One region of the Pseudoalteromonas sp. P1-8 genome, then DNA from elsewhere that is predicted to be linked to it. Evidence: predicted binding sites of a transcription regulator. Region 1 holds the regulator's gene; the other holds the start of a gene.

Region 1 (5,468 bases):
ATCTGGGCAATAATGCCAAGACGTACATCTTCAGAGAGTTCTTCTAGAACATCACCACGGACATCTGGATCAACCAGCTGCCAAAGCATACGACGAATTTTATGGGGAGAAGATTCAAGTAAAAGGGCTGTATCACAAGGTGCCGTTTTGGCTAACATACCGCGCACTTGAACAAATTGACCACTATTGAGTGACTTGGTCACTTGTTTGAGTTGTTGTAGTGGGTAATCTTGTTCAAAGGCTTCTGGCATTGGCGTCCTTACAACTGAAAAAAGTTTAAATAGGCTAAGCAAATACAGCATAGTTGCTTTGTAGTGTATTTGCAGAGATATCGTCGCACTGCGATAAATTTATTAAGAGTTTTGTAATTTAGAAAAGCGAGCGATATAAAAGTAGGATATTTAAAGGGAATTTTAAATATCCGAATTAAGTTTACCGTAAACCTTGAAGTCTTAGCAAATGCTATTCTTGCTCGTGGAAGCGTTGTGCAATTAATTCGCCGATTGCCGTTAATGCAGCATCGGCGTCAGGGCCTTCACACACAACGCGAACTTCTTTACCCTGACTACTTTCAAGTAGCATTAATGCTAACACGCTGTCGCCTTCAGCTTCTTTATCATCTTGATAAAGCGTAATTTTGGCATCAAATTGCAGTGCTAATTGCGCTAAAACAGTAGCAGCACGAGCATGTAAGCCAAGTTTGTTTTGAATTAAAAAGGTATCTTCAGCGTGCATTGTTGGTGCCTAATTAAATGTCTTGTTCGCGGTGGCGGATTTTTACATTAGCATGGCTTTTGGCAAAGCTCTCACCAATTGTTTGCGCTAAGTAAACAGAGCGATGCTGGCCGCCGGTGCAACCAATAGCAATGGTCAGGTAACTGCGGTTATTACGCTCTAAATGTGGCAACCAAGTTTGCACAAAGGTTTGTATTTGCCAAGTGAACTTTTGCACTATGCTGTGGCTAGCTAGGTAATCTTTTACTGGTTGATCAAGGCCAGTTAGTGGCTTTAAATCAGGTTCCCAGTGTGGGTTAGGTAAAAAGCGTGCATCAAAAACGTAGTCAGCTTCTTTTGGAATACCATGCTTAAAGCCAAACGACATAAAAGTAATAATTAGCTTTTTATCTTTTTTACCTAAAATCTTTTCGCGAATTGATTCTGCTAACTGATGAACACTCAGATCAGTGGTATCAATCATAAAGTCAGCGCGAGTGATCAACACATCAAGCAGGATTTTTTCTTGTTTAATGGCCAGATCAAGCGGCAAAGAATCAATAGATAGTGGATGCAAGCGGCGTGTTTCTGAAAAGCGCTTGATCAGAGTTTGGTCATCACTGTCTAAATAGAATAGTGTTGGGTTTGCGAAACCTGGCAGGTACTCAAGAATATCATTAAATTCTTGCTGCTCTTTCGGTAAGTTACGTACGTCGATACTGACCGCTATTTTATCGTAGTTATCAGACACACTACGTACGAGCGAAGGCAGTAAATTAACCGGAATATTATCAACGCAATAATAGCCTAAGTCTTCAAGTACTCGTAAAGCGACCGATTTACCTGAGCCTGAGCGACCGCTGATAATTATTAATTCCATTTATGCCTCTGCTGATATGACCTGAAACAGTTGCTGATCGGTAGTAGCACTACGCAGCTGTTTACAAAATTCTTTATCTTTAAGTCTATCAGCAATTGTTGATAAGGTCTTTAGGTGAAGCTGACAGTCACCATCTGGTACGATGAGTGCCACAAAAATATCAACTGGACGATTATCAATTGCATCAAAATTAATAGGGGATTCACTCACTATCACAAATGCATGAGGCTCATCTGCGCCGCTCATTCGGCCATGTGGAATAGCAATACCTCGGCCAATGCCGGTGCTACCTAGTTTTTCTCGGTTGAGTAAAGCATCTAGGATATCTTGTTGCGATAAATGAGGAAGCTGCTGGTGGGCCAGTTCGCTGATATATTCAAGAATTCTTTTTTTGCTATTAAAAAGGACCGCAGCTTTGCTGCAGTCCTGGTTAGTAAGTGAACTTAGTTTCATAATTTAATGTCGAGCTAATTTCTCTTTGTGTTTAATGACTTGGCGATCAAGTTTATCGATCAGTGAGTCAATGGCTGCGTACATATCTTGATGTTCTGTAGAAGCGAATAATTCGCCTCCGTTTACATGTAAAGTTGCTTCTGCTTTTTGGCTTAATTTTTCTACATCTAGAATGACATGAACATTATTAATATGGTCAAAATGCCTTTCTAGTTTCGCAAACTTGGTGTTTACATAGTCTCTTAATGAATCTGTGATTTCTACATGACGACCAGTTAAATTTAGTTGCATAAGCATTTTTCCTTCTATGTAAAACGTCTAAATCAGACTCTTACGCTGATTAGACGGAGGTATTGCTAGAGACTCACGATATTTTGCAATTGTACGTCTAGCTACTTTAATTCCTTGCTCAGCCAATATATCTGCAATTTTGCTATCACTCAATGGTTTAGCTGAGTTTTCTGCAGCGACTAACTTCTTGATTAAAGCGCGTATTGCTGTAGAAGAACACTCACCACCATTTTCGGTGCTGACATGGCTTGAGAAGAAATATTTCAACTCAAAAATACCCCGTGGGGTATGCATATATTTTTGCGTTGTTACCCGTGAAATCGTCGATTCATGCATTTCGACCATTTCAGCAACATCATTTAGCACCATCGGCTTCATTGCTTCAGGGCCATGTTCAAAGAAAGCTTGTTGTTGTTGAACGATACAGTTGGTCACCTTTAATAGCGTATCGTTACGGCTTTCTAAGCTCTTAATAAACCACTTTGCTTCTTGTAAGTGAGAACGAATAAATTGGCTGTCGCTACTTGATTTAACTGAGCGAGACATAGCTGCATATTGGCTGTTCACTCTAATCTTTGGCATACAATCTGGGTTTAACTCGACTACCCAGCGACCTTTTACTTTTTTCACTGATACATCAGGTATGACGTACTCAGACTCTTCGCGTACTATGCTATCCGCAGGCTTAGGGTTTAAGCTGTGGATGAGCGTCATAACTTCTTTAAGCTCGTTTTCTTTAAGCTTAGTCTTTTTCATCAAAGTTCGATAGTCGCGACTCGCTAATAATTCGATATGCTCAGATAAAACCATTTTAGTTTCAGCTAAATATGGCGTATCGGCATCGAATTGGCGTAGCTGAATGCACAGACATTCTTGTAAACTGCGCGCGCCAATACCCACAGGATCAAATAACTGAATTCTTTTTAAGACCGCTTCGACTTCATCAAGTTCGATTTCTTCTTCATCGTTATTTTGATTAAAGCTTTCGACTATATCTTCACAGCTTACCGTTAAAATACCTGAATCATCGATAGCTTCTACAATTGCCACAGCAATCGCTTCATCAGTAGGGCTAAATGGCGTGAGCTGTAATTGCCACATTAGGTATTCGTGAAGGGTTTCGGTTGATGCACCTTGATAGATAGATTCATCTTCAGGCATTGGCCCTGACGATGTTGAAGGGGCGGCACTCATGTACTCATCCCAAGTAACATCCATGGCTAAGTCATCGCTTACGGTGTCTTTATTGAGAGCATCACTACTTTCTTGCTCGTACTCGCTAGGTGCTTCTTCGGCAGACGCGCTGACTTGCACATCGTCAGACTCCGCTTTTTGCTCATTCTTGCCGGTGCTTTCTTCATTGTAATCCGCTTCTTCCACTTCAAGTAGGGGATTACTATCAAGCGCTTCTTGAATTTCTTGCTGGAGATCCAATGTACTGAGCTGCAACAAACGAATCGCTTGTTGCAGTTGTGGAGTCATTGTAAGTTGCTGGCCCATGCGCAGCTGTAATGATTGCCTCATGTATCCCTAACAATCCTTTTAAAGTTATCGATAACTGTAAAAACACAGTTATCGATTTATTGTCATTGTTATAAGTCTAGCAGATGCTCTAGTCGCTGGCGTAATGGTTACAGCCTGAATTGCTCGCCTAGATATACATCGCGTACAGTTTGGTCTGCTAATACGTGCTCAGGTGTGCCTGATGCAATTAGCTCCCCATGAGAAACAATGTAGGCTTTTTCACAAACATCAAGGGTTTCTCGAACATTATGGTCAGTAATTAGTACACCGATACCACGATTTTTTAGGTGCTCAATAATTTTCTTTATATCTAACACTGAAATTGGATCAACACCAGCAAAAGGCTCATCTAAAAGGATAAATTTAGGATTAGCGGCTAATGCGCGAGCAATTTCTACACGGCGTCGCTCACCACCTGACAGCGCCATACCTTGGCTGTCACGAATGTGTTGAATACTAAATTCATCGAGTAAGCTATTAAGTGTTTCTTCGCGACCTGCTTTGTTTAGATCTTTACGGGTTTCTAAAATAGCCATCAAGTTTTGGTAAACCGTTAACTTTCGAAAAATTGACGATTCTTGTGGCAGATAGCCGATACCTAAGCGGGCACGATTGTGCATTGGCAAAAGGGTAATATCGTTATCATCAATGCTGATTTTACCTTTGTCGCTTGGGACTAGGCCTACAATCATATAGAAGGTGGTGGTTTTACCTGCACCATTTGGGCCAAGCAAGCCAACAATGCTGCCCGCTTCAACTTCAAGGCCGACATTTTTAACCACTTGGCGGCCTTTGTAGCTTTTAGCTAAAAGCTCTGCTTTTAATGTGCTCATGGTTGGCCTTTATTATCTTTTTTATTTTCAACAGGCACTAAAATAGTGTGTACACGATCTGTTGAGTTTTCGTCTTTTTCAGCACTGATCAGCTGCTGTGCCATATCATAGGTAATGCTTTTTGCTGTTACTTTTTGACCTGCTTGAGTAACTTCAGCTTCACCATTTAAGGTTAAGAAGCGTTTTGCAACATCATAACGAACTTCTTCGGCGCTGGCGCTCATCACGGTGCCATCAGTTTGCTTTTCTTCGAAGTAAGCAGGCTTACCTGTGGCAATAATTAACTCTACTGTACCCTCGGTGTCACCGCCGTGTGCTTCAAGGCGTTCAGCGGTAATACGACGATTACCATGCACGATCTCTACGTTACCTTCAAATATGCCAACGCCATCTTTTAGTTTACCTACTTGGCGATCTGAGCTAATGCTAATTTGAGCGCCTGTTTGCTCGGCAGCTGCGCCCGAAAAGGCAATCAATAAGCTTGGGATCAGGAGTAATTTCTTCAGTTTATTGGTCATAGTATATGGTTCGTGTATGGTTAGTTAACTCAACAATTTCGGTTTTTAAATCGGCTTTTAAGCCTTTACCGGTAATCTTTAAATTCGGTCCTGTTAGTGTCACAGGTTGCTTAGAAAACATGGTCATTTTATCAATATCGACATTAATGTTTTCTGCTTTTATATCTTCAATCATGCCGTTGTGGGTTAAGTTTTTAGCAACTACATCCCCTTCAAAAATCAGCTGATCGTTTTCATACAATGTGGCTTCTTTGG
Region 2 (5,468 bases), on a different contig from region 1:
AAGCTGTTGCTCACGACCATGTTTTAAACGTTCACGTTCAAGGCGTTGGCTAACACCAAACCCCATGTCTTGCATGATGATGTCAGTCCCTGAGCTTGGCGCTTGCTCTAGGCCTTCACGAGCCATCAATAATTTGATGTTTTGGTATTCACCTTCTTCAACAGAAATGACGTTACCATCAAGTTCGTAATCAATCTTTTGAGCGTCTAAAAAGTCCAGCGTTTGAATAAGCTCTTCCGTTGGCATTTTGCCAAGCGGACGCATATCTGGTTGACGAGCCCAAATAATAATAAAAATTGCGATAGCCAAACAGATTGCCAAAGCGATCACTAAAGTAACCTGGCGTAAAACATCTACACCGTTTAAGGCACTTAGGTAGCCTGACTTTTGCTCTTGTTGATCATCAGTATCGGTTGAGTCGATACCGCCGCCTGCTAAGGCTAGATCAGTTGATTGATTAGATTGCGCCACAATAATTCTCCACTACCTAGTTACACAGGCATGTTCATGATTTCTTTATAAGCTTCAACAAGTTTATTTCGAACTTGCACCGTAGCTTCAAAAGCGACTGATGATTTTTGCGAAGCAATCATTACGTCAGCTAAAGAAACACTGCGATCGCCCATTTCCATTGCTGTTACTTTTTGCTTAGCGTCTTGTTGTAAGCCATTCACTGTATCAAGTGCATTGGTAAGTAAATCACCAAACTGTGCCGACGATGTTGGCTGAGTTTGTGTTGGTAAATTATTAATTGAGTTACTACGGCCTACTTCTGAAGCCATAGCTTGCATTTCTTGAAATAATGCGCTGTTTTGAACTTTCATAATACTCTCTGACAATGCAGTTTACTTATGCACTGATAAAGCACAAACCGTGCCACAAAATAAAGCAAGTAAATTCAACTACTTGAATCATTAATTTCACATGTCAGAGTTTTGACAGCAAACAAGCTCACAAAAATGTGAGCTTGTTTGAGCAACTTTTTGGAAGGAGTTTATGCAGGTAAGGCTATACCCAAGTCTCGCATTTGCGCCAGTTTATAACGTAACGTGCGCGGACTAATACCTAAGGTTTCTGCAACCTCTTTACGCTTACCGTTACAACGCGCTAAGGTTTCTAAAATAATACGATGCTCTTTGTCTTTCAGCTCGTCTTTGTAATTACCTTGCTCACTCACTTGTGGCACGGTATCTAAATTAACTTCAACAGGCTGTTCTTGATATACCGGTGCGTTGTGTGGCGGCGTAGCGACTGGCTTGATATCAACCGTAAGCAACTCTTCAATAAAGACATCATCTTGATGAATACTATTCCCATCACATAATATCAACGCCCGTTGAATAACGTTATCAAGCTCTCGTACGTTACCAGGCCAAGCATGAGATAGTAGCTTTTGTTTCGCACCCTCACTTAGTTGAGCGATAGGCTCTTTACTTTTCAGGCAATGACGCTCTATTAAATGCTCAGCCAATACAATAATGTCGCCAGGACGCTCGGCTAATGGTTTCCACATTAGCGGGAATACATTTAAGCGATAATATAAATCTTCTCTAAATAGATTTTCGCTCACTGCTTCTTTTAAATCTCGGTTACTTGTAGCTAGAACGCGAACATCAAGCTCTATCGTTTTACGACCGCCTAAGCGCTCTACTTCGCGCTCTTGAAGTACACGCAGTAATTTAGCTTGTAAGCCTAAATCCATCTCAGTGATTTCATCTAGTAAGATGGTACCACCTTGAGCTTGCTCAAATTTACCCGGGCAAGCTTGAATCGCGCCGGTAAACGCCCCTTTTTCGTAACCGAATAAGGTTGCTTCAAGCATGTTTTCAGGAATAGCAGCACAGTTAATAGCCACAAAGGGAGCATCGCTACGATTTGATTTATCGTGGATAAAACGAGCCAAGACTTCTTTACCCGAGCCACTTGGGCCGAGTACCATGACACTGGCATCTGAGCGGGCAACTTTGCTCGCGAGCTCTAATAGTTTAATACTTGATGGATCGGCAACGATTGGGCCATCGGTTTCTTTTTCCTTTTCAGGCAAATAACGACTCACCATATTAAGAAGCACTTCTGGTGCAAACGGTTTTGCCATATAATCAATCGCGCCTAAACGCATTGCTTCTACAGCATCATCGATAGTGGCATAGGCCGTCATCATTAATACCGGCAACTCAGGGTAATTAAGTTTAATGCTACGTAGTAGGTCAAGGCCGCTCATAGCGCCCATTTGCACATCACTAACAACCAATGAATAGCTATTTTGCTTAAGCAAGATCATCGCTTGTTCAGCGCTATCTGCAGCAACGCAATCAATACCCGACATTTCAAGGGTATCAATCAGTGCTTCTCGTAAGCCTGCGTCGTCTTCAACGACTAAAATAGAGTTAGTATTCATTTTGCCTCCGCTGACATTGGTTCTGCACTAATTGGCAAGATCAAACTAAAACATGCTCCCCCATGAGCATTATTAGTCACTTCAACCCGTCCTTGGTGCGCATTGGCGACTGAACTTACAACTGCAAGTCCAAGCCCCGTGCCTTGGCTTTTGGTAGTGTAAAAAGGTTCGAATAATTTGTTCGCATGACGTAAATCAACACCTGGGCCATTATCACTGACACTGATGCGAACGCAGTTTTCGCTGGTTTCGTCACGTTCGGCACTCAGGGTTACCACAGCCTCAGAGCCAATAATTTGAATACTGTTGTGGATCAGATTTTGAATAGCACTCGCCAGAGCAGTTTTATTACCCATAATTTCAATATCTGGCTCAGGCAAGTTCACGCTAAGTTCACTGTTATTTTGTGCAACCATAGCATCAGCACCGGCTTTTACTTCATTAAGTAACTGTTGCATTGAAACGCTTTCGACCACTTGTTGCTCACCACTTTTGGCAAATAACAGCATATCGTTCACTTGGGTTTCTAAATCTTTTAAACGCGACATTAGCTTCGTATGAAAGTTGCCACGCGAGCTTTCTGGCAATCGCTTTGAGCCTAAATTGGCAGCATAAAGCATGGCCGCAGATAACGGTGTTCTGACTTGATGAGCAAGCGAAGCGACCATTTTGCCAAGCGCACTTAAGCGCTGCATATGTGCTACTCGCTTTTGTAATCGCCTGGTTTCAGTTAAATCTGTCATTAAAATTAACTGCCCTGGCTCTGGAGCAAGCGCAGTAATATCAAGCTTTATTAAACGGCCATCCTTAAGTGATACTTCATGTCCATCGTCTTGCTGTGGTCGAAATGAGCGTTGAATTACGCTAAACCACTTTTCACCTTCGAGGGGTTCACCTAGCATATCAATGGCAATTTGATTGGCTTTTGCGATCATGCCTCGGCCATCTAAAACCACCACACCCGCAGGCATGGTATCAACCAAATGACCTAACCAACTGGCTTGTTGGCGCAGCTCACTCAACTCACCCACATACTCTTCTTGTTGTAAGCATGGGTTATATTGTTTGGCTGTGATAAATTGTGGTTTTAGGACATTTGCTAAGGCCATAATCGATACTCAAAAAATCGTGTCTACCTAGCTAAATGCACAATCCGTACCAAATTTATTTTTGTTTTATTTCAATAAATTAAAGACAAAACAACACTGACAAAAAAATGACAATCGCGAGGGAATAATGCAAAAAGAACACCATTGTCGTTGCCCGTGGCTCGATACCAGCAAAGAAGATTATGTGACCTATCATGACCAAGAATGGGGGGTGCCATTATATGATGATCACCGCTTATTTGAATTTATAACCTTAGAGTCAGCACAAGCGGGACTGAGTTGGTATACCATACTTAAAAAGCGTGATGGCTATCGCAGTGCCTTCAAAAACTTTGTTGTCGAAGAGGTTGCCAAAATGACCGAAGACGACGCCGAACGATTAATGCAGTTTGAAGGTATTATTCGTAATCGCGCTAAAATCGCCGCCACTATTAATAACGCGCAACGTTTTATTGAGATTCAAAAAGAGTTTGGCAGTTTCTCAAATTACCAATGGCAGTTTGTTGGTGGCAAACCGTTGGTAAACGATCTTGATAAATTAGAGGATTACCCGGCTATTACTGAAGCCTCAACAGCATTCGCCAAAGATTTAAAAAAGCGCGGTTTTAAGTTTTTAGGCCCTACTACGGTGTATGCCCACATGCAGGCCTGTGGCATGGTAAATGACCATAGCAATGATTGCTTTAGAAAAGCTGAGATAATTAGTGAATATTAAAGAGATAAAACCGAGGAAGAAACCTAACGCGGCTTAGTCACGCGTTAGGTTATATTTTTTCATTTTTTCGACCAGTGTGGTGCGCCTAACACCTAAAATTTCTGCAGCTCGTGCAACAACGTAATCATAGCGCTCTAATGCTTGGCTGATTAAGCTGATTTCTAGCTCAGCAAGATACTCTTTGAGCTCAATCCCTTCATCTGGTAGTAAACCTGAGTCAACCGTTGTTGCTGGTACATCAGGTTCTTCATCATCATAATCACTAAAGCCTGTACTGAAAATATCGTTGAAAGCATCTCGCTCCATCAATTCTTCTGGATACTCAGGCTCATAAGCCTCAACTTCAATATAACGATATTTAGCTGGAAGGTCTGGCACATCAACTACTTTATCAGGGAACATGATCACCATGCGTTCAACTAAGTTAGCAAGTTCACGAATATTCCCCGGCCACGCATGCTCTTTTAAGCTTTGAATCGCACGCTCAGTGAATTTGGCCGTTGTGCCACTTTGCTCGTTCACACGACGCATTAACTCTTTTAAAAGCAGAGGAATGTCGTCAGCACGCTCACTAAGCGAAGGATTTTCAATTGGAAACACGTTTAAGCGATAAAAAAGGTCTTCACGGAAGTCGCCCTTTTCAATCATTTCTTCAAGGTTGCGGTGAGTCGCAGCAATAATGCGTACATCTGCTTGAATAGGCTTAGTACCCCCTACTCGCTCATAGCTACGCTCTTGCAACACACGCAGTAGTTTAACCTGCATTTGCAAAGGCATATCACCAATTTCATCTAGAAACAGCGTGCCGCCTTGCGCTAATTCAAAACGCCCTTTTCGTGCAGAAATAGCCCCCGTAAAAGCCCCCTTTTCATGGCCAAATAGCTCACTTTCAAGAAGCTCGCCTGGGATAGCACCACAGTTTACCGGCACAAATGGCCCGGTATTGCGTTTAGAGAGTAAATGAACGTTACGTGCAACAACTTCTTTACCTGTGCCTGACTCACCTAAGATCAGTACATTTGCATCGGTTTTTGCTACTTGTTCAATTAAAAAGCGCACATCTTTTACAGCTTCGGTTTCACCGACTAAACCATCAAACGATTTGTTAGATTTAGCTTGTTTATGGTCACCCGGTAGCATGCGCTGATATTGCTGACAATCATGCAATAGCTGAGTAGTTACATCATGGTTAAACGGCTCACAAATTAAACCAACTACATTAGCAATGCTTAGTAACGGTTTGAGT

What was found. The regulator sigma-54, encoded in region 1, starts transcription at its own class of promoters, with help from an activator protein. The targets are predictions, from matches to a motif close to GTTGGCACGNNNNTNGNNT.
Region 2: AN213_RS06270 (PAS domain-containing sensor histidine kinase) is a predicted target of sigma-54. The motif match lies at 3,543-3,561, and genes of this name have one in related genera.

What each region holds. Positions count from the first base shown of each region.
Region 1 covers NZ_LJSO01000014.1:44,158-49,625, forward strand. Annotated here, with positions in the region: gene mgtE (magnesium transporter) at 1-251, opposite strand, end outside; gene AN213_RS16630 (HPr family phosphocarrier protein) at 463-735, opposite strand; gene rapZ (RNase adapter RapZ) at 749-1,594, opposite strand; gene ptsN (PTS IIA-like nitrogen regulatory protein PtsN) at 1,595-2,047, opposite strand; gene hpf (ribosome hibernation promoting factor) at 2,051-2,338, opposite strand; gene AN213_RS16650 (RNA polymerase factor sigma-54) at 2,366-3,862, opposite strand; gene lptB (LPS export ABC transporter ATP-binding protein) at 3,970-4,695, opposite strand; gene lptA (lipopolysaccharide transport periplasmic protein LptA) at 4,692-5,213, opposite strand; gene lptC (LPS export ABC transporter periplasmic protein LptC) at 5,203-5,468, opposite strand, start outside.
Region 2 covers NZ_LJSO01000003.1:194,901-200,368, reverse strand. Annotated here, with positions in the region: gene fliF (flagellar basal-body MS-ring/collar protein FliF) at 1-471, opposite strand, end outside; gene fliE (flagellar hook-basal body complex protein FliE) at 492-824, opposite strand; gene AN213_RS06275 (sigma-54 dependent transcriptional regulator) at 995-2,398, opposite strand; gene AN213_RS06270 (PAS domain-containing sensor histidine kinase) at 2,395-3,507, opposite strand; gene AN213_RS06265 (DNA-3-methyladenine glycosylase I) at 3,635-4,222, shown strand; gene AN213_RS06260 (sigma-54 dependent transcriptional regulator) at 4,256-5,468, opposite strand, start outside.